Linked DNA regions of Leucothrix mucor DSM 2157. Each later gene encodes a partner of the first gene's protein in a complex. Links are inferred from orthologs where the notes say so. Each region holds a gene or a part of one and is shown in the gene's direction. Other genes may lie near its edges.

Region 1 (9,037 bases):
CTTTTCTTAAAAGCAATCGAAAATCCCCCGACTCCAGGCACTTTGTTGGTAGTGGCAAAGCTGAAGAAATTCAGCAGCTTGTCAAAATCCACGAGCCCGATGTCGTTATTTTCGATCATGACTTAAGCCCTGCTCAAGAGCGCAATCTGGAAAAAACCTTGCAATGCCGGGTGATGGATCGCACGGGTTTAATTCTGGATATATTTGCTCAACGTGCCCGCTCCCACGAAGGTAAACTTCAGGTTGAGCTGGCTCAGCTTAAGCACATGTCGACTCGACTGATTCGCGGTTGGACTCACCTTGAGCGTCAGAAAGGTGGTATCGGTATGCGTGGGCCGGGTGAAACCCAGCTTGAAACTGACCGTCGCTTGATCTCGATTCGCATAAAGCAAATCAATAAGCGCTTGGCTAAAGTAAACAAACAGCGTGAGCAAGGTCGCCAGTCGCGTAAAAAGGCAGAGATACCAACGGTTTCACTGGTTGGTTACACCAATGCCGGAAAATCGACCCTGTTTAATCAACTGACCACTTCAGAAGTTTACGCAGCAGATCAGTTATTCGCGACGCTAGACCCAACTTTGCGGCGGATCGATCTGCAAAATCAGCAGTCTATTATTCTGGCTGATACGGTTGGGTTTATCCGTGACTTACCGCATGACTTGGTTGCAGCATTTAGAGCAACACTTCAGGAAACCACTGAAGCCGATCTTATCTTGCATGTGATGGATAGCCATGACGAGCAGCGTGAGGAGTTCAAATCACAGGTTAACGATGTGATTTTCTCACTGGGTGCTGAAGCAATCCCTCAGATCGAAGTCATGAACAAAATCGACCTACTGGGACAAGAACCCAGAGTGGATGAAGGGCATGATGGTGTACCTGCAAGAGTATGGCTCTCTGCCATGTCAGGTGAAGGCTCAGACTTGTTACTGGAAGTCCTTAGCAAGGTATTTGGTAATCAGGTATTTGTTGGCGACTTAAAGCTTCCAGCAAGCCTCGCGCGGTTACGGGCAAGCTTGTACAAAGAAGATGCGGTCACCAATGAAACAACCGGCGACAATGGCGAATACTTACTCTCTGTCTCGATTACCAAGCGCCGTCTTGAAAGCTTACTTCGCAAAGAAGAGCTAAGCTTTGAGCAAATAGCTGTCGCATAATCTGATTATTATTAAGCGCTTATAAGCGGCTTTTAAAGTATCACTGATTGTTTAGACCTTAAGACTGTGACAGAATAGTCTGCGAAATGGACCTGCACGGGGAAAACAGTATGTCCGGTAAACAACTATTCTTACGCACTACCCTAGCCGCGACCTTATTGGTCTTTGCGGGGTGTGATGCTGATGATGAAATCACTACCGCTAGCGCAAATGCACAGACTGCTGTTGAGTCTAAACAAACTCCGCACCGCCTAATGGTGACCGACCAAGGAATTGGTCCGGTGAATGCATCCATGCCATTTAATATGCATAAAGTGACGGTGGCTTTTCCTGAATTCAGTGTTGTTGAACAGCTCAACTTTCAGGAAGGCAAATCTTACCCTGTTATCAGCGTTTCTAAAGGCGCACACTTATTATTCACCATTAACCCAACGGCAGATCTAAAGTCGATCTACTCGGTCATGGTTGAAGATAACATCATTAGCAATAGCCTGAACCACCGCATTGGTACCTTGTTCAGTGATATTTATACTCGCGACAAACCAACCCCGCCAACCTGCCAGCCAGGCTCTGAAGAGCTAAGCGGCAAAGTGCTTTGCTTGCCATTTGGCGCAACGAATATGCTGTATTTGTTTGCAGGAAAATGGGATGGCCCTAGTTCGGAACTACCGCCTGAGAATGTCATGAAAGGCTGGGCGTTGGACGCCATTATCTGGAAGCCCAGATAAGTACTACTTCGCCCTCCTGATCAATACAGGAGGGCAACAAAACAATTCTGGCTTATGAAGCCGCTTCAGTCAGCACACCACCGGCGCGACTATTCGCACGGTATAATGCTTCATAAATTTCAACATGCTGCGCGACCTGCTGTTCAAGAGTGAAGTTATCCAAGCAGCGCTGACGGGCTTTTTGCCCAAGCGCAATTCGCTCTTCAGTACTCATCACCACAATCTTTTCCCAGCCTTCTGCCATTGCCTGATCATCATTAGGCGGCACTACAAAACCAGTATCCTGAATAATATACTCATCATCACCCACATCAGTAGCCACACAAGGTACACCCGATACCATCGCCTCACCCAGTGTCAGCGGGAAAGCTTCTCCTAATGAGGTCAACGTAGCAATATCATACGCGTTGACGATCTCGGGAATGTCTTCCCGATTTCCCAGCATATAAACTTTGCCTTTCAACCCTAGCGCATCAATTAAGCCAGTCAGTTCAGCGTTATTTTCGTCCACATTATTTCCAACCAGCATAAATCGCACATGGTCGTATTGAGCCGCTAAAATAGCTGCTGAGCGCAAGAAGCCTTGTTGATTTTTTTGCTGATGAAAGCGAGCTGTTTTCCCAATCACGATGCAGTCATCAGGAATCCCCAAAGAGTGACGAATCGCTAAGCCTTTCTCTCGGGCAGGGCCAAAACGGGTGGTATCTACACCATTTGGAATAACAACGGCTTTAGAGTTGTTAAACCCCCAATCAACATGCTGCTCTTTATTCAGGTGCGACACATACATCAGGCACTCTGGCGAGCCAGACAGCTTACCCCACAGCTTTACTTGTAACTGCTTACGCATTGGCATCTGATCGTAATGATCCAGCGGCTCATGCACCGTCCAAATCACATGCGGACGCTTTGGTAAAAAGCGGCGACACATCGTTCCAAACACACCACCCTCATACATCGTTCCGTGAATGACATCCGGATTGAATTCGCGCAGCACACGAAAACCCCGCCAAAGCGCTAATGGGGTTTGCTTGAGTGAAAGAGAGTGCACCGGCACGCCTAACTCACGAATGCGGTCTGCAAGGTAGGTTTCCTGATCCAATGAAATAACCATCATTTCAAATTTTGTTTTATCCAGAGCCGCAATTATCCGCATCAATTGGACTTCTGCTCCACCCGTCCGAAGACCGCTGGAGATGTGAGCAAGCTTAATCATGCTATACACCGAGTATTTTTATCATTATTTCCAGTATAGGCATTCAGGGGGATAAGAATCGATTCCTCGCAGACAGGAGGCGATTTTAATGGGTTCAGCTGTAAAAAAGCAGACCTCAGGCTACAGTAAACTTACTACTTGTCTCGACTTTTAATCACTTCACGATGTGTTTTGATGATCGCCTCACCCAACATTTTAAACTCTTCGCTGCGCGCACTCCCCTTGCGCCATGCCAAACCCACTTCCCGATAGCTATTTTCTCCCATGGGATAGGTTTTGATATCCGTGTGTTTAAGTAGCATGGAATCTTTTGCCATATCAGTGAGGTAGGTAATGCCAATATCTGAATCCACCATCTCAACCAGCGTGTACAAGCTACTGGCAGCAAACCGACTAACCGTTTCCTGATTGCGCAAATTACAGGCTGACAAGGCATGATCACGCAGACAATGACCATCTTCCAGCAGCAATACGCTTTCATCCGGCAATGAGTCGAAGTCGTATTTTTTAGGATCTAAAAAGTGAGTGCTTTTATGGCATGCCAGTAAAAACTGATCTTTGAACAAGCTACAAGTTTCAATATTACTGAGCTTATATGGCAAGGCCAGCAAGATCACATCTAACTCACCAGCCATTAGCCGGGTGTAAATAGCCTGCGTGGTGTCTTCACGCAAATAGAGCTGCAGGTCGGGATAGGACTCCCGTAAGCGTGGCATCAAACTAGGCAATATAAACGGCGCAATGGTTGGAATCACACCCATATTCAAGCGGCCAGATAAGCATTCCTCATTACTGCGTGCCACTTCCGCCAGATATTCAATATCCCGCAAGCAATGACGTGCGTGGTTAGCCACCTCACGCCCGACACGGGTAATGGTTACGTTCTTATTCGTGCGGTCGACTAGCTGCGCGCCAAGGTGCGTTTCCAGCTCTTTAATGGCGACACTAAAGGCGGACTGCGAGACAAAACAAGACTCGGCGGCCTTGCCAAAATGCTCATTTTCCTCAAGTGCAACAAAGTAACGCAACTGCTTAATCGTCGGTAAATTCATCGTTTCATTTTATAGGATGTTTCAATTTACACAATCCATTTTACCTTCTGCCCGCATATCACTACTATGCACTGCATAAGGCTGATTATTGAGCCAATTAATTGCACACAACATAAGGTACCAACATGTTTGAGAACAAAGAAGGACAAGCGATTCCAGAAGTCACATTCCGCGTTTATCAGGACAACGAATGGCAAGACATCACAACTCACGACGTATTTGATAACCGTCGCGTGATTGTATTTTCTCTGCCGGGCGCCTTTACCCCAACGTGCTCCTCAGCGCATGTTCCACGTTACAACCAGCTGGCGAACACCTTCCGTGAAAACGGCATTGATGAAATTGTTTGCGTCTCAGTTAACGATACGTTCGTAATGAACGAATGGAGTGCTGATCAGGAAGCTGACAATATTACTTTCTTACCAGATGGCAACGGCGAGTTTACCGCTGGCATGGGTCTATTAGTAGACAAGGCAGACCTCGGTTTTGGAAAGCGCTCATGGCGTTATTCGATGCTGGTTAACAACGGCGTCGTTGAGAAAATGTTCATCGAGCCAGACCTGCCAGGCGACCCTTTTGAAGTATCTGATGCAGATACTATGCTGGAATACATCGCACCGGATAAATCAGTGCCTGCCAGCGTTAGCGTATTCACACGCCCAGGCTGTGCATACTGCTCAAAAGCAAAGAAAATGCTGCAAGAAGCGGGTTATGAGTATGAAGAACTGCTACTAAACCGTGACTACACCGACCGCACATTGCGCGCAGTCTCCAATGCCAGCAGCGTGCCTCAGGTATTTATCGACGGTCAATTGATCGGTGGATCTGAACAGTTAGAACAGTGGTTAGCCAATAAATAAAGCTCACTCGGCTGTAACAGAGACTTCTGTTACAGCCAGCTTGTGGGTAAACTGGCAAATCTAATAAATTGAAATTATAAAACGGGTTATTTCATGAGTACACATTACGACTTAATTGCCATTGGTGCCGGTAGCGGCGGCCTGTCTGTCGTTGAGCGCGCTTCAGAATACGGCGCAAAAACAGCAGTCATTGAAGCCGGAGAGCTAGGCGGTACCTGCGTTAATGTTGGTTGCGTACCCAAGAAAATCATGTGGTATGGCGCAGGTCTTGCGCATGCCCTGCAAGATGCCGAAGACTACGGCTTTGAAGTGACTCGCGGCAAGCTGGACTGGACTAAATTGGTCGCTAAGCGTGATAACTACATTGCCAATATCAACGACTGGTATCAGGACAGCTTCTTAAGTGAACGCAATATTGACTTGATTCGCGGCTTTGCTCGGTTTGTTGATGATAAAACTATTGAAGTAGATGGCGAGACTTACACTGCTGATCACATCGTGATTGCGACAGGCGGTCATCCGGTGATTCCAAGTCACGTGCCGGGCGCAGAGCTAGGCATCACTTCAGACGAATTCTTTAACGATTTGGATGAGCGTCAGCCTAAGAAAGTAGTGGTTGTTGGTGGTGGTTATATCGCGCTGGAACTAGCGATGCTGATGAACTCGCTGGATTCTGAAGTTCATTTATTACATCAAGGCCGCACCATGTTGCGCACCTTTGATAGCATGATTCGTCGCGCATTGCGTCGTCAACTGGATTCCGATGGCATTTTCATTAATGACAATGCGATGATCGAACGCGTTGAAAAGCACAACAATGGCAAGTTGAGCGTGTTCTATAACGATGGCAGCAGCATTGGTAACGTCGATAGCTTGATCTGGGCCGTTGGACGTAAACCAAATACCGCAAACCTTGGCCTGGAAAACACCAGCGTCGTCATGAATGATGATGGCACGATTCCAGTGGATGACGAAGAACGCACCAACGTTAATCATATTTTCGCTCTGGGCGACATTATCGGCAAAGCACCGCTGACGCCGGTAGCCATTGCTGCAGGTCGTCGTATGGGTGATCGCTTATACGGCGGCAAACCGAACCGCAAAATGTCTTACGACCATATCGCGACCGTGATGTTTACTCATCCGCCGATTGCGACCATGGGCATGACTGAAGAAGCGGCCCGTACTGCGTATGGCGATGAAGTTAAAGTATACACAACGGACTTCGTCCCCATGTATCACTCGCTAACACGCCATCAAGTTCGCACACATATGAAATTAATCGTACGTGGCGAAGAAGAAAAGATTATCGGCTGCCACCTGATTGGTACCGGCGTCGATGAGATGATGCAAGGCTTTGCGGTAGCCATCCGGATGGGCGCAACTAAACAGGACTTCGACGATACGATCGCCATCCATCCTGTTAGTGCCGAAGAATTGGTAACAATGCGCTGATTTAAGGGATCGCTTTGTATTGGGCGACCTGACTGGTAATTAGCTCATCATCTTCCCGGTGTGTCATTTTTGCCGGGAGGTAGCCCATTTCAACGGCCATCCAATAAATGGTTTCACGGCTGGTGTCGGTTCTTTTTACTTTCACTTTAACAGTGTTAAAGGTACCGGCATTGGTCTTAAGGCGTTCGGAACCTAAACGGACAAAGCTGTAATTTTTCACTTCACCACGCTCAAACACTTGGTATGAAAGCTGAGCGACGCCGTTTTGCAAGTCACGAGCAACTGCCAGCTCTAGTGACGCACGGTCTAGTACATTCGGTGGCGTGGTTACGGTGTAGCTTTTGTCTTTATAGACACCGGTCGCACGATTTCCGGCAAACCTAGTGCGCTCCATGCGTGACTTGCTGCGGGTCTTTTCGTCATATAAATAGGCCGTTGGCGTCAGTTTGTCTCCGGCAAAGGTGCCGTCAGAGTTTTCAACAACGCGAGCACCGGTTAACAGCTTTGCCAGTCCGGTTGCCTGAGTCGATTTATGGTATTGATATTGTGTTCCCTGGTATTTAAGTGAACTAACCAAGTTACCAACAGACATACTACCACGGTAGACGTTATAGACTGCTGTCATGGAACTTGGAAGTGCCATCGCTACCGAATTACTCAAGAGTAAAAGTAGTGCCGTACTTAATACAAACGCTTTGTTTCGCAACATCATAAAACCTCATTAATTGACCCCAGAACTGACCTGTGGGAGGCTGACAAAGTTCCAAACAAGTGCCTAAAGCACCGGACAGTACGATAGAGTGTAAATAAATTCGGCTTGATATTTTATCAACAGACCTGATAATCATCAGGAACCACCGTGATTTAACCGTCACATCGACCCACAAAACAAAGTATAGAGGTTTCCCAGTGAGTATAGTAGAAGTGAGCGACGAGAGCTTTGAAAGTGAAGTGTTAAGCAGCAGCCAACCAGTATTGGTTGATTACTGGGCAGAGTGGTGCGGCCCTTGCAAGACAATCGCCCCACTGCTTGAAGAAGTTGCAGAAGCCTACGGCGATCGCATTAAAGTGGCCAAACTGAACATTGATGAAAATCGCGATACGCCTGCTAAATATGGCATTCGTGGTATCCCTACATTGATGCTCTTTAAGAATGGTGAAGTGGAGTCTACGAAAGTTGGCGCACTCAGCAAATCACAATTGACTGCATTTCTTGATCAAAATATCTGATCTTTGGTCATCTCTTCTCTGCATCTGCCCGAAAAACGATGCAGGGAAGATTAATTTTAGTACTAGACATAAAATTACATCTATGCTAGCCTACCCTTAAATTGGAGCCATGATGCGGCTCCGGTTCTCAGGTCGCACCTCCTGCGATCGTTTATCTGAGTCACTACGAGTCTTCCAACGTCACCTGCTGACGAACACGGTTGATCGGTTTCCTTACCTTACCCAATATTAAAAACACTACTATTCATGAATCTTACCGACTTAAAGCACAAAACGCCCTCCGAAATTCTGGATATTGCCAAAGAGCTGGGTGTGGACGGCATGTCCCGCGCACGCAAGCAAGATGTCATCTTTGCTATACTCAAAGCTTTAGCGAAAAACTCGGAAGACATTCACGGTGATGGTGTACTGGAAATCCTTCAGGATGGTTTTGGTTTTCTGAGATCGGCTGACAGTAACTACATCGCAGCGGCAGACGACATTTACGTATCGCCAAGTCAGATTCGTCGTTTTGGACTGCGCACCGGTGACACGATCTCTGGAAAAATTCGTACTCCTCGTGACAATGAGCGTTATTTTGCGCTGCTGAAAGTTGATACCATCAACTTCGAGTCGCCAGAAAATGCCCGCAACAAGATTCTGTTTGAAAACCTGACACCTTTACACCCAAAAGAGCGCATGCGCATTGAGCGTGGTAACGGTAGTACAGAAGATATCACCGCACGGGTTATCGACATTGTCGCCCCGATCGGTAAAGGCCAGCGTGGCCTGATCATCGCACCTCCTAAAGCCGGTAAGACGATGATGCTGCAAAACATTGCACAAAGTATCGCAACGAATAATCCGGAAGCTTATCTGATCGTTCTGCTGATTGATGAGCGCCCTGAGGAAGTGACCGAGATGTCTCGCATGGTTCATGGCGAAGTTATCTCTTCGACTTTTGATGAGCCCGCATCACGTCACGTACAAGTGGCTGAAATGGTTATCGAAAAAGCCAAGCGTATGGTTGAGCATAAGAAGGATGTTGTTATCCTGCTGGATTCCATTACCCGTCTGGCTCGTGCCTACAACACGGTTGTTCCTTCCTCAGGTAAAGTATTGACCGGTGGTGTGGATGCTAACGCATTGCAACGCCCTAAGCGTTTCTTTGGTGCCGCCAGAAACATCGAAGAAGGTGGAAGTCTGACGATTTTAGCCACAGCTCTGATCGATACCGGCTCCAAAATGGACGAGGTTATCTACGAAGAGTTTAAGGGTACGGGTAACTCTGAAATCCATCTGGACCGTAAAATTGCGGAGAAGCGCGTCTTCCCTGCAATCAATATCAATCGCTCTGGTA
Region 2 (17,138 bases), 2.3 Mb from region 1 along the record:
CTCAAGCTCCCAAAGCTCTGGGTATTCATTACCCATTACCGCGATCATGCGGCTAGCCAGTAAATTGGCACGCTCTCTCTTAAAGCGACTCACAATCCTTAAGAAATCACCAAGCAATGGTGTGCGTAACAAGGCAAAAATCTTATTTGAAATCAAATTACCGCGCTGCATGACCAAATCTAACTTGGCGGCTTCAAAGATCGGGCGATTCTTTTCTTCATTTTGGTGCGCGACCCTGAAAATATTCGGGTTCAATTCCCTAGCGGTCATCAGCACCGAAAGATTATCTGGGTCATTGCCGGTGCCTACGATAATACCAACAGCTTCATCAATTCCGGCTTTGCGTAAGGTCGCTGCTTCCGTTGGGCGTCCGGTAATCGCACCTGAAGGTACGTCACGACGGCTACGATCAGGCTCAATAACGCAGATATTATTGCTCTCGATGTCATCCATATATTGGTATGCAGAGCGACCAAAACGCCCAAAGCCACAGATAATCCAATTTCCGGGTTTAGGTAGTATTAATTCATTGGTACGTACATTTCTGGGGCCAGTCGTCCATTCATAGATTAAATGTAGGCCGGGAGACTGCATCGCCATTGCCAGTCTGGAGGCGAAGGTTTCGAAGGGGTTGATAACCTCGTTGGCGCCAAATGACAGGATATTGGATTCGGCTTCTTTAGTGTCTGCCCGAGCAATCAAGCGGACATTTTTATTTAAGAGTTGGGCGACGATAGCAATGGTTAAATTAACGCGGTCATCATTGGCCAGAGAGATAATACCAGAGCAGAATCGGTGGTTGATACCAGCATGCTCCAGTATTTGAGCGTCGGAAGCGTCTGCTTTTAACCAAAGTGGCGACAGCGGTAGGTCATTAACTTCAAGGTCATTGATTGGCCCCTCATCGGGGTCTAGCACGACCGATAAAATGCCATCTTCTGCTAACACCTGCACCAGCTGACGACCCGTTTCACCATAGCCACAGATCAGGTAAAACGGCTCCCTGATTCGCTGTACGCTGCGTTTAAATCGATTGAGTTTGGTTTGCTGGCGAAACGCGGGGTCCTGGAATACAGCTAGCAAGGAGCCGATACCATATAACCAGCTAATCACCGTGCCATACAAACAAACCAGCGTCCAATAACGCTGGGCCTGAGTAAATTCGTAAGGGATTTCGCCAAAACCGATGGTGGTACCCATGAAACTAACAAAATAGAACGCATCAAAAAACGTCATTTGATAGGGGTCATGGTTACCATCTTCGCCGGGAATTAGTACATATCCCAGCATTGAAATGGCATACACCAATATCAACGTGATCAATGGCGACCGTAAGCGTCGCAGCAATATATAGATCAGGTTTGACATGGGATAAGTGCCCGCCTAACGGCGAAGGTTTACGGTTTCAACAACTAGCAGTACCACTGAGATCAGGTTCGCCAATAAAGCGCCACCACTGAGTGATACGATCGTTGATAAGGTGTCAGCAGTCATTTCAGGATTAATGATCTGCGCGTGAATGCCCCAAATAATGGCCGCACACACCAGTTGTAAGTCAGCCACCAAGCTAGTGGCTAAAAATACGGAACCCAAATGGGTACGATCACCAAACTTTAGTACCGTCGCGATCAAGCTAACCACGATGGCGGCAAATAACTCGTAGACGTGATGATGCGCAGGGTTATCTATATCGCCCAAGAAGAAGCCGAAATTTAAGGTCAGCGCCAGGACAATAAAAAATGCAAATACTACCTTTTCAGTTCTCATCAGGCACCCCTGTAATTGTAAGCTTCTACTTGGTTAGCAATCAGGTTTTTGGCAGTGTAACGCCAGTTTGTCCCTGATATTTTCCGCCACGGTCGAGGTACGATGTCTCACAAATCTCATCGGATTCAAAAAACAGCATTTGGGCGATGCCTTCATTGGCATAAATCTTCGCAGGTAAGGTGGTCGTGTTGGAAAACTCCAATGTTACATGCCCTTCCCACTCAGGCTCTAATGGCGTCACATTAACGATGATACCGCAGCGAGCATAAGTTGATTTACCCAAACAGATGGTTAATACACTGCGTGGAATGCGAAAATATTCAACCGTGCGTGCCAGTGCAAATGAGTTAGGTGGAATAATGCAAACATCCGATTTAATATCTACAAAACTGTTTTCATCAAACGCTTTTGGGTCCACAACGGCAGAGTTAATATTGGTGAAAATCTTAAACTCATCTGCGCAGCGAACGTCATATCCGTAGCTAGAGGTGCCGTAAGAAATAATGCGCTGATCATTGTTCATCCGGACTTGGGATTCGGCAAAAGGCTCAATCATGCCCTGCTCCATGGCCATTTTACGAATCCAGCGATCGGCTTTGATACTCATATTTTATCTCAATTGGGTCATGCCTGAACGACTGAACGGGATATTCAGTAGCGATAAATGCACTGAACCCGCCAGTTGGTATTGTATTGTGCCTTGTCGCATAAGACCTGGCAACACACTGGCAATATTAACAAAACTGAGCTTTAAAGGTACGTTTACTTGCTGAGTTTGGCGCGCATTGAGCATCATTTTCTGCTCTTGATTGCCATTGGCAACTTCAACGCCATTTAGTGATAAGCCGTAATCAAAACCACTGAGTGGTAATGGGTAAGCATTCGGATTAGTCACGTTGAGTGTGAAGTTGGCTTCGCCGCCCTGCCACGTTAATCGCTCTAGGCTGACGTTTTGCACACTAACGGTTGGTGGCTCGGCAACGCCTTTAATGCCGCTGCTGTTACTGCAGGCGGTAATTAGAAAAAGTGTTGTAATGAAGGTGAATATTTTTGATGTTATTTTAGTCATTCGGGCATATTAAAACAAAAACGCCGCGCAATAAATAGGCGCGGCGTTTTTGTGACAATCGGTAGAGTAATTTAGGTGTTTTGAATCACGATATTCGGGAATTTGCTGGAATAATCTTTAGATTGCTCAGCTAGGCGAGAAGCCATGCGGCGTGAAATATCACGATACATGCCTGCCACTTTTCCATCAGGGTCAGCAATGACTGTCGGATTACCATTATCCGCTTGCTCACGAATATGAATATCCAGTGGCAATGAACCTAGGAAGTCAACCTTGTATTCCTCAGACATGCGCTCACCGCCGCCCTGTCCAAAAATATGCTCAGCATGGCCGCATTCACTACAGATATGAATGCTCATGTTTTCAACGATACCCAGAACCGGCACTTCAACCTTTTCAAACATCGCCAAGCCCTTACGCGCATCCAGCAAGGCAATATCCTGAGGTGTGGTTACAATCACGGCACCACTCACTGGAATTTTCTGCGATAAAGTTAGCTGTGTATCACCAGTTCCTGGTGGTAAATCAACGATAAGATAATCCAGATCCCCCCAGTTGGTATCTTTCAGTAGCTGCTCTAGCGCTTGGGTCACCATAGGGCCACGCCAAATCATTGGGGTATCTTCTTCTACCAAAAAGCCAATCGACATTGCCTTCAGACCATGGTTTTGCATGGGCTCTAGCGTCGTGCCATCTTTAGACTCTGGTGTGCCAGACATGCCCAGCATGCGTGGCTGGCTTGGGCCGTAAATATCCGCATCCAAAATACCAACCTGTGCGCCATCGCTAGCCAGTGCTAATGCGAGGTTCGCTGAGGTTGTGGATTTGCCCACGCCACCTTTACCAGACGCCACCGCAATAATGTTCTTGATGCCAGAAATGCGCTTCAGGCTCTTCTGAACGGCATGCGCCTCAATCTTTTGCTCAATGCTGATATCGAGTGCAGTGTTAAAGCCTGCTAGTGCCTCTTCAACCTGCTTCTTTAATTCGTTGCGGTAGTCGCCAGCAGGATAGCCCAACTCGATGCGTACCAGAATTTTATCATCAGTCAGCTCTATGGATTTGACAGCATTGCTGCTGACAATATCTTTTTCCAGGTAGCGATCTTGCACAGTATTTAATTGCGCTTCGATAGCCGCTTTTGAAAGCTCACTCATATTGATGTCTCCGGTAGTAGGGTCAAATTTTAAGGAGAGTCTACACTACGCGTGTGCAGACAAAAACTCCAGAATCTTTAGGGAGATTGCATCAGTACAGTCAATATATCTAATTAGATAGGCTAAATACGGCGCACAGATTGAATTGCGTTTGCTAAGATAGACAGCTCTTCTAAATAGTGAGACTGCAATCCGTGCGACAGAATCTGCTACGTGCTGATAACAAGCTTCTGAATTATCCAATTCGTGAAGTGGTGACTATCGGCAAACAGCTGGAAAAGCTGGGTAATTTGAATATGATCTGGGAAAACATCGGCGACCCGATTACAGCAGGCGAAAGCGTGCCGGATTGGATCAAAGAGATTGTCAGAGAGAATGCCACTACTGATCAGGCCTTTGCCTATACTGACACCCGTGGTTACTTACCGGCGCGTCAGTATATCCTTGAAAATTTCTCGAATGAGAAAATCTGTACGGTTGACGATATCTTGTTTTTCAATGGCTTAGGTGAGGCAATTAATAAGGTTATCAATAACCTGCCCCGGGAAGCACGTATCTTGGTGCCCTCACCGACTTATCCATCCCATGCTACCGCTGAGGCAATGCATGCAGGTTGCTCATTCATTTCTTACAAGCTAGATCCTGAAAATAATTGGGAACCGAATCTTGAAGAAATTGAGAATAAGGTGAAGTACAACGATCACGTTGTGGCCATTTTGGTAATCAACCCCAATAACCCAACGGGTCGTGTCTTTAACCGTGAAACCTTGGAAAGCATCGTAAAAATCGCCAAAGATCATGACTGCTTCCTGATTTTTGACGAAATCTATCATGCGATGACCTTTGATGGCGTTGAGAATACCTTGCTGCATGAAATTATCGGTGATGTGCCCGGTATTAGCATGAAAGGCATCAGTAAAGATGTGCCTTGGCCGGGTTCTCGCTGTGGCTGGATCGAAGTCTACAATGCCGAGAAAGATGCACAGTTCCAAGACTTTATTCGCATGATCTTGCTGGCAAAAATGCTAGAGGTTTGTTCAACCACTCTGCCGCAGATGATATTGCCACATTTGTATGATGCGCCAGAGTTTAAAGTCAGTATTCGAGCGCGTATTGAAAAGTATCAACGCCGGGCTAAGCAAGCGGTGGAATATTTTAATACCTTCCCGCAACTGCGTGTCACTATGCCGGGCGGTGTGTTTTATCTTGTGGTAGAACTTTTAGATCTTCCCCGTTCCAAGCTGAGTGCAACGACTAAAGCGTCCCGTTTGTTTATCGATAAGTTGTTATCGGAGAAGGAAGTCGCGGAAGATTTTCAGTTTAGCTATGAATTAATGGCTTCTGAAGGTGTTTGCGTCGTGCCATTGAGCGGTTTTGGCTCTAACTTAAACGGCTTTCGGATGACGCTATTGCAGGAAGACGACGAGGTATTTACTAATACCTTGGAGAAAATTGGAAACGCAGTCAGTGCTTATTACGCCAAATAAAGGCTACTAGCTCGTAAACAGCAGGCATAAAAAAGCCACCTTAATTGCTGGGTGGCTTTTTTGATTCTGGCTAAGCGATTACTGAGGCTTGCCGATCACATCAACACCACGTGGTGGGCTGAAGTAGAATGTGCTACCGCTGATGGGCACATTATTCTGTGCATTTAAAGTGATCTCAGTGCGCTGACCCAATTGATCAAACAGCACCATACGCTTAAGGTTGCCTGCAGTATCCAAGCCCAGTTGAATGTATTTGAAATCACGGCTTGCTTGCTTAGGAACCAACTGGTGCCAATCCAAACCAGAACCGCCCTGAATTTCCTGAACGTTAAACTGTGAACCCGGTGGGTCAAGGCGCGTCAGGATAGCGATTGGCGTGTTTGATACCGCTTGGTTAACTGGCTTAACAGTAACCTGCTCCAGATCTTTATCGTAGATCCAGACATTCTTACCATCACCAATCATTTCCTGTGGCTCTGGCTTTTTATAAACCCAGCGGAAACGACCTGGGCGGCTTAAGTACAAATCACCGCTAGAGTTTTGGGTAACAACACCCTTCTTATCAAACACTTGCTGAGTAAAGCTACCTTTCAGGCTCTTTACGTCAGTGAAAAAAGAGTCTAAACGTTCACGGGCTGTGTCAGCATAGGCAGCTTGACCAATACTGGCAGCCAGCAGTGCGGCAACTAAAAATTTATTTCTCATGTATAACCTCAGTCTTTAACGGGAGGTGGCGCAAGTACTTCGCGTGTTCCATTCGATTGTACTTCACTTACGACACCGGCATCTTCCATCGCCTCGATCATCGAGGCTGCGCGGTTGTATCCGATTTTCAAGCGACGCTGTAAGTAAGAGATTGATGCGCGACGTGATTCCGTCACGACGCCAACCGCCTGATCATACAGATCATCACCTTCAGAATCGCTCAAGGGCTCCAGTCCGGGGATTGGGGCACTTGCTCCGCCTGTATCCTTTAGGACATCGTCCAGGTATTGGGGTTCCCCGTGTTCTTTAAGATAATTGACCACTTCTTCAACTTCTTCATCGCTCACAAAGGCGCCATGTATACGTTGCGGCAAACCCGTTCCCGGTGGCATGTAAAGCATGTCACCATTACCCAGTAGCTGTTCTGCACCACCCTGGTCCAGAATGGTTCGGGAGTCGATCTTGGTCGATACCTGAAACGCAATTCGCGATGGGATATTGGCTTTAATCAAGCCGGTGATGACATCAACAGACGGACGCTGGGTCGCCAAAATCAGATGGATACCAGAAGCACGGGCTTTTTGTGCCAAACGTGCAATTAGCTCTTCAACTTTTTTACCGACCACCATAATCATGTCAGCAAATTCGTCGATAACCACCACGATATACGGATAAGGTTCCAAAGTGGATGGCCTTGTATCAATATGTTGGGTTGGGTCAAAGCTTGGATCTGTAATCGGCTCGCCACGGTCAATGGCTTCTTGCACCTTGGCATTGTAGCCAGCGATATTACGTACCTTCATATACGACATGGCGGCATAACGCTTTTCCATCTCACCAACACACCAGCGCAGCGCATTGGCCGCATCTTTCATATCGGTGACGACAGAAGTCAGCAAGTGAGGAATGCCCTCATAAATACTCAATTCAAGCATCTTGGGGTCGATCAGAATCAGCTTTACTTTGTCCGGTGTGGATTTGTACAACAAACTCATAATCATTGCGTTAACCGCAACCGACTTACCAGAACCGGTGGTACCCGCAACTAGCACGTGAGGCATTTTAGCCAGATCAGCAATCGCAGGGTTTCCAGCAATGGTTTTACCCATGGCGAGTGTTAGCGGCGACTTCGCATTCTGGAATATTGGTGCATTTAAAATCTCACTAATTGCGACTAACTCACGGGTATCATTCGGAATTTCAAGTCCGATGGTCGTCTTACCCGGAATGACTTCAACGATACGAATACTGGGTACACGCATGCTACGGGCAATATCTTTGCCCAAGCCAGAGATGCGGCTAACCTTTGTACCTGGTGGTAAGTCCAATTCAAAACGGGTAACTACCGGTCCTGGGAAGCGGTCAACAACCTCAACCCCATGTATGCCGTAGTCAGATAAGGTGCTTTGGATATTTTCAGCCAGAGCGTCCAGTTGTTCGTCGGAGAATTTATCCTGGTTTTTAGGTGCTGGCTCCAGCATATCAAGCGGCGGTAATAACCCTAACTTATCGCCATGGTATGACTTAGGCGCTGGCTTCCTCGGTGCTTGTGCAACTTTAGGCACTTGTCTGGCTGGCTCTGGCGCTTGTGTTTTGGCCGCTTGTGGCAATGCAACCGGTGTTAAGTCGCTGTATTCCTCTTCTGCCACAGGCACTTCAGCCGGTGCTGCTGGCTTTTGCGGAGCGGCACCGATCATATTATCGGGAATGCTGAGTGTTTCTGCTGGTGCAGCGGTTGGCGCAGGTGCTGCTGCTTGCGGAGCGGGAGCATTACGAGCACCACCACCAGAGACGACTTCACGCACAACGGGAATGTCTTGCTCGTCAATCTCGTCGTAATCATCAAGACCTTCAAAAGCATCCAAAGTATCGGCGCTTTTCTTGGTTGTTGGCTTTTTCAGTTTAGCCAGTACGCCAGAGCCTTTCTCGGTTAAGCCGGATACCCAGCTAGCTGATTTTTGCTTGGCGCTGGTTTTAGCTTTTGCTGCCGGTTGTGCGGCCATGTCGACTTCATCGTCGTAATCATCATAGGCTTCTTCAGTAGGCGCAGTGCTCGGCCCTTTGCTCTTGGTTTTAGGTGCTGATTTGGGCGCTTTTCCAGCGGGCTTGTCGGGGCCTTTTTTAAACAAATTAGGAATTAATGGCTTTTTCGGCTTTGACGATTTTCCACTTGCGCCACTTTCTGGCTCGCCGATCAGTCTATCAAACAGCCAAAGTGACCCTTCGCCAACGCGATCAATTACTTTTAACCACGAAATATCCAGCAGCAGCGTTAAGCCCGCAAAGAATCCGCAGAACAAAGAAACAGTTGAGCCAAAGTCACCGAGCACGGCCACCATGGCCTTGGCCATCATCAGCCCCAGCAATCCGCCTGCTTTGTAGGTGAGCGTACTCTCCGGCCAGAGGAGCGTGATCAGCCCGCAGCCGCAAAGCAGTGCCAGAAACACGCCGATTACAGTCAACCACGTATTTAATCCACCATGGCTCGGCAGTGGTCGAAACAGGAAAAAACCGAAATACAATAAAGAAATTGGAATCAAATAAGCCAGATAGCCAAAGAAACCAATCAAAATACTTGCAAGATAGGCCCCTGCTCTTCCGGCCTTGTTCTGAATAATTGCGTCACTGTTAAATTGGAAAAAACTCGGGTCATCCGGGTTAAATGATACTAAGGCTAATAAAATGACTGCGCTAAGTCCTGAAAAGAAAAGAATGCTGGTTTGTTGCAGACTCACTAATTTTTGCGCATTTAATTTATTTTTAATTCCTTTTTCTGCCAAAACTTACTCCATGACGCTTTCAATGCCCGAACGGGCTTAATATTTTTAGTGTGATGCTGGTCGGTGATTGTGCTTGGATAGCCGTTCCATGCCCCCTAGGCCAAAGGATTATAAGGCTTTAACCACAGAAAAAGAATATTTATTCTGTAGTTGCTTTACCTTATGCTCCCCATTACTTAGCATATGAATCATTAATACCTAAATCAGGATCACCTCCATGCAAGAAACAAGACACAGCCGCCTATTAATTCTGGGCTCCGGACCTGCGGGTTATACCGCTGCCGTATACGCAGCCCGTGCTAACCTTAATCCGGTTTTAATCACTGGAATGGAGCAAGGCGGACAGCTAACCACAACGACCGACGTGGATAATTGGCCTGGTGATAATGATGGCGTTCAAGGCCCAGAGCTCATGGAGCGCATGAAGAAGCACGCGGAACGCTTTAATACTGAAATCATTATTGACCACATTCAAAGCGTAGACTTCAGCGAGCGCCCCTTTAAGTTAAAAGGCGATACCGGGGCGTATACCTGCGATGCACTGATTATTTCAACTGGTGCTTCTGCGATGTATCTGGGGCTTGAGTCTGAAGAGAAGTTCAAAGGTCGTGGTGTATCCGCTTGTGCTACGTGTGATGGTTTCTTCTACCGTAAGCAAAAAGTGGCAGTGATCGGTGGTGGTAATACTGCGGTTGAAGAAGCGCTGTACTTATCCAATATTGCTTCAGAAGTTATCTTAGTACATCGCCGTGACTTTTTGAAAGCAGAGAAGATTTTGCAAGACCAGCTGTTCGAAAAAGCGAAGAACGGCAATATCACATTGATGTGGGATCACACGCTGGAAGAAGTCACGGGTGACAATGCGGGTGTGACCGGCTTGCGCTTAAAGCATACTAAGACCGGTGAAGTCCAAGCGGTTGATGTCCATGGCGTATTCATTGCCATTGGTCACAAGCCAAACACGGCAATGTTTGAAGGTCAGCTGGATATGAACGGCGGCTACATTACGGTTAACAGTGGCTCTGCAGGTAATGCAACAGCAACGAGCGTACCGGGTGTATTTGCGTCTGGCGATGTAATGGATCACGTATACCGTCAAGCCATTACTTCTGCGGGCACTGGCTGCATGGCTGCACTGGATGCTGAAAAGTATCTTGATGCACTTGGTGAAGCCTGAGTCGGAAATCTAGCCCTATGACGCCTCAAGAGCTGACATTTCTTGAACCCGGTGCCCATGATGAGCCCTTCCCACCCGCAGAAATGGCGTGGGATGAGCCCAATGGCTTAATTGCCATCGGGGGCGATTTGTCAGTTCCAAGGCTTATCAATGCTTACCGCTCTGGGATTTTCCCCTGGTTTAATCCGGGGGAGCCAATTTATTGGTGGAATCCAGACCCGCGTGCAGTGCTGCTTCCAGAGATGGTTAACTTCAGTCGAAGCCTTAGAAAGACGATTAGAAATAAAGGCTACAAGGTTGTTTTTGATCATAATTTTAAACAGGTGATCGCCGCTTGCGCAGCACCGCGCTCGTATAGCTCCGGCACTTGGATCTCTCCCGAAATGCAACAGGCATATTGCCGCTTACATGACGCTGGCGTCGCGCATTCGGTAGAAGTCTATAATAAGGATGATGTGCTGGTGGGTGGCCTGTATGGCATTAGCAGCGGCGGTGTATTTTGTGGTGAGTCGATGTTTAGCACTGAGCCAAATACATCCAAGATTGCCTTTATCGCCTTAGCTTGGTATGCGCAGCATGTGGGATATACCTTGATTGACTGCCAGCTGGAAAACTCACATTTGCTGAGTCTGGGCTCGACGAGTATTTCAAGAAAAGATTATATGACCGTCCTGCGCTCAGCGCCCGAGCCTGAGCAGGCAGACTGGGTATTTGATCAATCGGTTGACCTGTCTCGCTGGGAGCCAGGCCAAACCGATTAACGACTGACGATTACGCTTTGCCGTGCTCAGCTAGATCTAGCCAAGTGCTTACCACGGTATCCGGGTTCAGGGAGACACTATCAATTCCCTGATCCATTAACCACTCTGCCAGATCTTCGTGATCTGAAGGGCCTTGTCCGCAAATGCCGACATACTTGCCCTGCTTCTTACAGGCTTCAATTGCCATCTTCAGCATCGCTTTCACCGCAGGATCACGCTCATCAAAGCCTTCTGCCACTAAGCCAGAATCACGATCTAAGCCAAGCGTTAGCTGAGTCATATCATTTGAGCCGATAGAGAATCCGTCAAAGTACTCAAGGAAATCTTCAGCCAATACCGCATTCGATGGCAGCTCACACATCATAATATGACGTAAGCCATTATCACCACGAGCCAGACCATTCTCTGCCAGCAATTCAGTCACGCCTTTTGCTTCTTTCAAGGTACGTACGAATGGAATCATGACTTCAACATTGGTCAGTCCCATGACATTACGCACGCGCTTAATGGCTTCGCACTCCATTTCAAAGCAGCGACGGAATTCCGGGTCGATATAACGGGCCGCACCACGGAAGCCAATCATTGGATTTTCTTCGTGTGGCTCGTACGCTTCACCCGCAATTAAGTTGGCATACTCATTCGACTTAAAGTCGGACATACGCAAAATAACAGGTTTAGGGTGGAATGCTGCCGCAATGCTGGAAACACCTTCTACGATCTTATTAATGAAGAATTCTTCAGGGCTTTCATAAGCATCCGTACGTTTCTTAATAATTGTTTGTAAGGCTTCAGATTGTTTATCTAGCTCTAGCAAAGCGCGTGGATGAATACCAATCATATTGTTGATAATGAATTCCATGCGAGCCAAGCCAACACCGTGATTTGGAACCTGACAGAAGTCAAAGGCACGGTCTGGGTTACCGACGTTCATCATCACTTTAAGCGGCAACTCTGGCATATCCTGCAACTCAGTGCGCGTCACTTCAAACGGAATAATACCGGGGTATACATAGCCGGTATCACCTTCGGCACAAGACACGGTGACTTCCGTGCCATCGCTGATTAGCGAGGTTGCATCGCCACAACCAACCACTGCGGGCACGCCTAATTCACGAGCAATGATTGCTGCATGGCAAGTACGTCCGCCACGGTTAGTCACAATCGCAGAGGCACGCTTCATGATCGGCTCCCAATCAGGGTCCGTCATGTCAGTAATCAGTACATCGCCAGGCTTGATGTGATCCATGTCATCAATACTTAGAATGACTTTGGCAGTGCCTGAACCAATCTTAGAGCCGATAGAGCGACCTTCGATAATGGGTGTTGCTTTGCCTTTAAGGTCATAGCGTTCCATCACATTGCCAGATTGACTCTGAACAGTTTCAGGGCGCGCTTGTACAATGTACAGCTCACCATCATTACCATCCAGTGCCCACTCAATATCCATTGGGCGGCCATAATGTTTTTCGATGGTCATGGCTTGACGAGCGAGCTCTTCGACTTGTGCATCGTTAATGCAGAAGCGACGGCTTTTCTCTGGATCGTTATCGATAATTTTAACGGGGTCTTCAGCACCGGCTTCAGAGTAAGTCATCTGAATCAGCTTGCTGCCCAGTGTTCTACGTAATACCGCCGGTCTTCCCGCTTCGAGCGTTTGCTTGTGAACGTAAAACTCATCCGGGTTAACCGCACCCTGCACGACCATTTCACCCAAGCCATAGCTACCAGTGATTAGTACTACTTTATCGAAGCCTGACTCGGTATCCAGCGTAAACATAACGCCACTGGCTGCGATATCAGAGCGGACCATTTTTTGGATACCGGCAGACAACGCAACCAAGCTGTGATCAAATCCCTGATGCACGCGGTAAGCAATCGCACGGTCGGTAAACAAAGACGCAAATACGCGGCGAATCGCCAGTTTTATCGATTCTAGTCCATGTACATTTAAGAAGGTTTCTTGCTGGCCTGCGAACGAGGCATCGGGCAAATCTTCGGCGGTTGCGGATGAGCGCACGGCCCACGTCACTTCCTCACCATATTCCTGCTCAAGTTTGACATAAGCTTCGTTAATGCTTTGCTCAAACCCTTCCTGTAATGGAATACTCATAATCCATTCGCGAATCTGGCTGCCGGCTTTGCTCAGCTCTGCGATGTTATCAACATCCAGCGTTTCCAGAACGGCGTTGATACGATCTCCTAAGCCTTCATGCTCCAAAAACTCCCTGTATGCATGCGAGGTCGTCGCAAAACCACCCGGTACTTTCACACCAAGATTACTAAGATTCTGGATCATCTCACCTAGCGAGGCGTTTTTGCCTCCCACGTGATCGATGTCATTAATGCCAAGCTGGTTCAGCCAAACGATGTACTGCTGCTTCATTATTTACCTTTTAAACAATTAGCAAGGTACGAAACCTTTGATTAGAAAAATGAGCGCGGCAGTTACCGGTGGAATCTGCCGTGGTCGGGTCTTGCTTGGTAGCAATGCGTTAGTCATTGCCCATGGTCTTGCGATAAATCCGTGCAATTTGCGTTGCTAATTCTTCGACTGATTGTGAGGTCACGTCAAGTGGAATCAGACCATAGCGATCATAAAGGTCACTGGCCATCTTAATTTCGGAGGTGCACGTTGACATCGACGAGTAGCGACTTCCGGGGCGTCTTTTCTCCCTAATATGGTGCAAGCGCTGCGGACTAATGGTCGTTACGATCAATTTTTCTTTGTGCGCCAGAATCTCTTTGGGGAAGCAGTAACGTTCAAAGTCATCTTCGGTTAACGGGTAGTTAGCCGCTTTTATACCAAACTTAAGCGCAAGATAGAGACAGGTCGGCGTTTTTCCGGAACGAGAGACGCCGACCATAATAATATCGGCCTCATCTAAGCTCTTTAGAATCATCCCGTCGTCGTGCGACAAGGTGTAATTCACCGCATCGATTCGGGCGTCATATTGCAATTCATTGACTAAGCCATGCATCAAGCCTGACTCGCGGCGCGCTTCTACGCCTAAATTGGCTGATATTTTATCCAAATAGTTATCAAATAGCTCATAGTAATGGGCATTTACTTTGGAAAGGACTTCATTGATTTCTTTATTGGCCATGGTGGCAAACACCAGCGGTAGCATGGGTTCGGAGGCGGCCTGATCATTGATTTTCTGAACCAATGCATCAGCCTTTTCGATAGTGTCAATGAAGGGATGATAGCGCTTTTTGAAACTCACCTGTGGGAACTGAGACAGCAGGCTGCTCCCGAGTTCATCAGCGGTGATACCGGTACTCTCTGATATAAAGTAGACATCGCAACGCATAGGATTACTTTCCGGTTGGTCAAAAGACTTTGTTATGATCGCGTAATCCTAGCATAGGACAACACTATTCTTCAGCAATCAGGAGCAAATATAATGATCAAACAACCCATTTTTAATTCACTTGGTGATGGCATTCTACATCTTGATGCGGAGTACCTGAGTCCGGGAATTGCCTCGGTATATGTACTGATCGAAAATGACGAGTGCGCCATTATTGAAACCGGCACGTTTCATACCGTGCCACATATTTTGGACGTATTGAAGGCAAATGGCCTAACGGAAGAAAATGTCCGATATGTGATCCCGACTCATGTTCATTTGGATCATGCGGGCGGTGTTGGCCAGCTGATGAAAATCTGCCCCAATGCGGAGCTGGTGGTGCACCCTAAAGGTGCGCGGCACATGATCTCCCCTGAGAAGTTGAGCATTGGCGTAAAAGCAGTCTATGGCGAAGCGGCGTTTGAAGAGCTGTATGGTGAACTGATTCCCGTTGATGCGGCTCGTGTCGTTGAGGCTCCGGATAACTTCGAAGTCACCCTCGGAGAGCGCGTGTTACGTTTTTACGATACACCGGGCCATGCGCGTCATCACTTTTGTGTACATGACTTGAAAAGCAATACCATTTTCTCTGGTGATACCTTCGGTATTGGCTACCCTCAGCTGGAAACGACTTCGGAGCGCTTTATTTTTGCGACAACAACTCCGGTGCAATTTGATCCTGATGCCTTGCGTGCCAGTATTGCGCGATTATTGTCAGTCAAGCCGGCTGCATTTAATTTAACTCACTTTGGCCGCATTGTCGCGACTGACGCGGTGGTTAAGCAGTTGCATGACAGTATCGATAAGTTTGTCGCGGTTGCAGAACAAGCAGAGTCTGTTACTGAAGATCGGGTGGCTCATATCGACCAGCAAATTCGTGACTATTTGCTGGGCTGCTATCAGGCTTTGGGCGGTACCCAATCGGATGAGAAATTCCTGGAGGTGATTGCCATGGATAGCAAACTCAATGCTCAGGGTTTAGATGTTTGGTTGTCGCTTAAAGCGCAAAAATAGAGCATTAATTTTGTATAAAAAATAACAAATAGCATTTTATTATCAATAAGTTGTATCAATTTTATCCAAGCTTGAACTTGTAAGCACCCCAAGCGTCACAGAGAGTGAGCGGCACAGGATGTGCTGCCGTAAATGGATACAAAGCGACAACAATCATGGAGATAATAAAATGCTTAAACCCCTGACTATTCTGAGTGTAAGCACGGTGGCTTTGCTTGCCTCGACCTCAGCATTTAGTCATGTCATTTGTGCACCCGATTCCCCCCAAGGGCGTGCTATAGGACATACTCACAATCAGGCTTATACCGTTCCGCGTATCGTACAACAGCCTGCCGCTCATAACCCTAATCAAGCGCGCTACTTACAGCAGCAGCGTGCCAGACAGCAAAAGGCTTTAGCGAACCAGCAGCGCATCAATCAGCAGCGTCGTGCTCAGGCACTTCAAAAGCAGCAGCAAATTGCCGCTCAGAAAGCCCGACAGATACAATTGCAACGTTTAGCCGCGCAGCGCGCTCAACAAGCACGCCAGCAGGCCGCTCAGGCTCGTGCCAGACAAGCAAAATTACAAGCACAACAAGCGGCGCGTTATGTACGCCCTGCTGCGCCAGTTAAGCAAGTCGTTCGCTACACTGCGCCAGTTGTTCAACAGCAATATGTACAACCAACGTATGTACAGCCAGTGGTTTATTACCAAGCGCCAGCCCCTGTTGTTTATCAGGCACCGGTTTATTATGCGCCACCACGTACCACCTACACGCCTACTAACTCTTATATTTCAGTGAGTGTTGGCGGCGGTAATGGTGGTGATCACGGAAGTCGCTCTAGTTTTCACAGAGTTTCTAAGCCGGTAAAGCAAGTTCATACCAAGCATTACCCACGTCAGAAAGCCGTTGTGCAACACCTGCAAGCGAAGTATCAGCAGGCTAAACACCAGCAAGCGAAGCAGTATAATCATACGGGAAAGTCGTACGGTAACTACAAAGTCGGTGGCAATGGTGGTGAGCGGAGTCATTCCGGACATCGTCAAGCTAAGCGTCAACAGGCTGCACATCATATGGCCTGGAAAGGTCAGCAGCAGTCAAAGCATGGACAATCTCATGGCAAGCACTCGCAGCATAGCTACGATAAAAAGTGAATTTAGCACTGAATAAATAAAAAAATCTCGATACAAATAATAATTTGCGGAATAATTAACTTTATTCCGCATTTTTTATTCCTTACTGTCCTAAAATAACCTAGTATCAATCAATATAAACATCAAACAAGGTGTATTTTCTCATTAATGAGGAACTTTTGCACACTTTGAAGTGTCCCAAAGCGGGCAAATTATTGAGCACTTAGGAATTATTGTTAGGAGAGCGTTGTGAGGAAATATTATCTATTTGTGAGTATCCTGCTTGTCGCCATGGCGCAGTTAAGTGCTTCTGTGTTTGCTGATGATCAGGTATACATTACCGAGCAAACTGTCAGCACCGTTCAAAGTCAGCAAGCGATATCGATTGAGCAAGGCATCCGCCACGGACGCATTACCCCTAGAGAAGCAGAGAAGCTCAAAGAACAGCAGCAAACCATTGTGGCGATAGAACACACCTTGGCTGAGGATGGCGAATTGGATGGCGACGAGCTAAGAGTGTTGTTTGAAATGCTGGAGGAGGCGCGCAATCATATCAATCGCCTACTGCGAAACCGGATTACCAGCCACGCAGTCATGGATGATGCTTAAGATTTACCGTTTCACTTAAGGCTTTTGAGTCTCGCCTTCAGCGGCTTTCTCGCCGGTCTCTTTTTCTTTCGCAGCTTCTAGCTCTAACGCCAAGGCTTTGTCAGCCGTAATTGCATCGGTGATAGCTTTGGCACCGGCTTTGGCGCAG

The links.
Region 2: the proteins of trxA (region 1) and trxB are in contact, whole or in part, in a crystal structure (PDB 1F6M), measured with the Escherichia coli proteins. The link is inferred for Leucothrix mucor DSM 2157 from one-to-one orthologs.

What each region holds. Positions count from the first base shown.
Region 1 is NZ_ATTE01000001.1:4,121,650-4,130,686, reverse strand. What follows is about bases 6,261-9,037. They hold trxA (thioredoxin TrxA), read left to right. Parts: upstream 6,261-7,377; coding sequence 7,378-7,698; downstream 7,699-9,037. Other genes in these bases: rho (transcription termination factor Rho), read left to right, coding at 7,945-9,037; LEUMU_RS28280 (DUF3108 domain-containing protein), read right to left, coding at 6,470-7,180; gorA (glutathione-disulfide reductase), read left to right, coding at 6,261-6,468. Also shown: ribosome rescue GTPase HflX, read left to right, coding at 1-1,157; LEUMU_RS0118780 (DUF1131 family protein), read left to right, coding at 1,268-1,885; LEUMU_RS26820 (glycosyltransferase), read right to left, coding at 1,938-3,101; LEUMU_RS26815 (hydrogen peroxide-inducible genes activator), read right to left, coding at 3,236-4,153; LEUMU_RS0118765 (glutathione peroxidase), read left to right, coding at 4,279-5,013; more of gorA, read left to right, coding at 5,107-6,260. UniProt on the Escherichia coli protein: Participates in various redox reactions through the reversible oxidation of its active center dithiol to a disulfide and catalyzes dithiol-disulfide exchange reactions.
Region 2 is NZ_ATTE01000001.1:1,853,816-1,870,953, reverse strand. What follows is about bases 8,341-11,162. They hold trxB (thioredoxin-disulfide reductase), read left to right. Parts: upstream 8,341-9,182; coding sequence 9,183-10,142; downstream 10,143-11,162. Other genes in these bases: ppsA (phosphoenolpyruvate synthase), read right to left, coding at 10,914-11,162; aat (leucyl/phenylalanyl-tRNA--protein transferase), read left to right, coding at 10,160-10,903; LEUMU_RS28535 (DNA translocase FtsK), read right to left, coding at 8,341-8,965. Also shown: LEUMU_RS0108315 (potassium channel family protein), read right to left, coding at 1-1,368; LEUMU_RS0108310 (DUF6394 family protein), read right to left, coding at 1,384-1,767; dcd (dCTP deaminase), read right to left, coding at 1,808-2,374; LEUMU_RS0108300 (LEA/WHy family protein), read right to left, coding at 2,378-2,836; iron-sulfur cluster carrier protein ApbC, read right to left, coding at 2,908-3,993; LEUMU_RS0108290 (pyridoxal phosphate-dependent aminotransferase), read left to right, coding at 4,188-5,480; outer membrane lipoprotein periplasmic chaperone LolA, read right to left, coding at 5,559-6,185; more of LEUMU_RS28535, read right to left, coding at 6,194-8,340; more of ppsA, read right to left, coding at 11,163-13,286; LEUMU_RS0108260 (pyruvate, water dikinase regulatory protein), read right to left, coding at 13,396-14,214; LEUMU_RS0108255 (MBL fold metallo-hydrolase), read left to right, coding at 14,308-15,267; LEUMU_RS0108250 (hypothetical protein), read left to right, coding at 15,437-16,402; LEUMU_RS0108245 (hypothetical protein), read left to right, coding at 16,652-16,990; LEUMU_RS25180 (GlcG/HbpS family heme-binding protein), read right to left, coding at 17,006-17,138.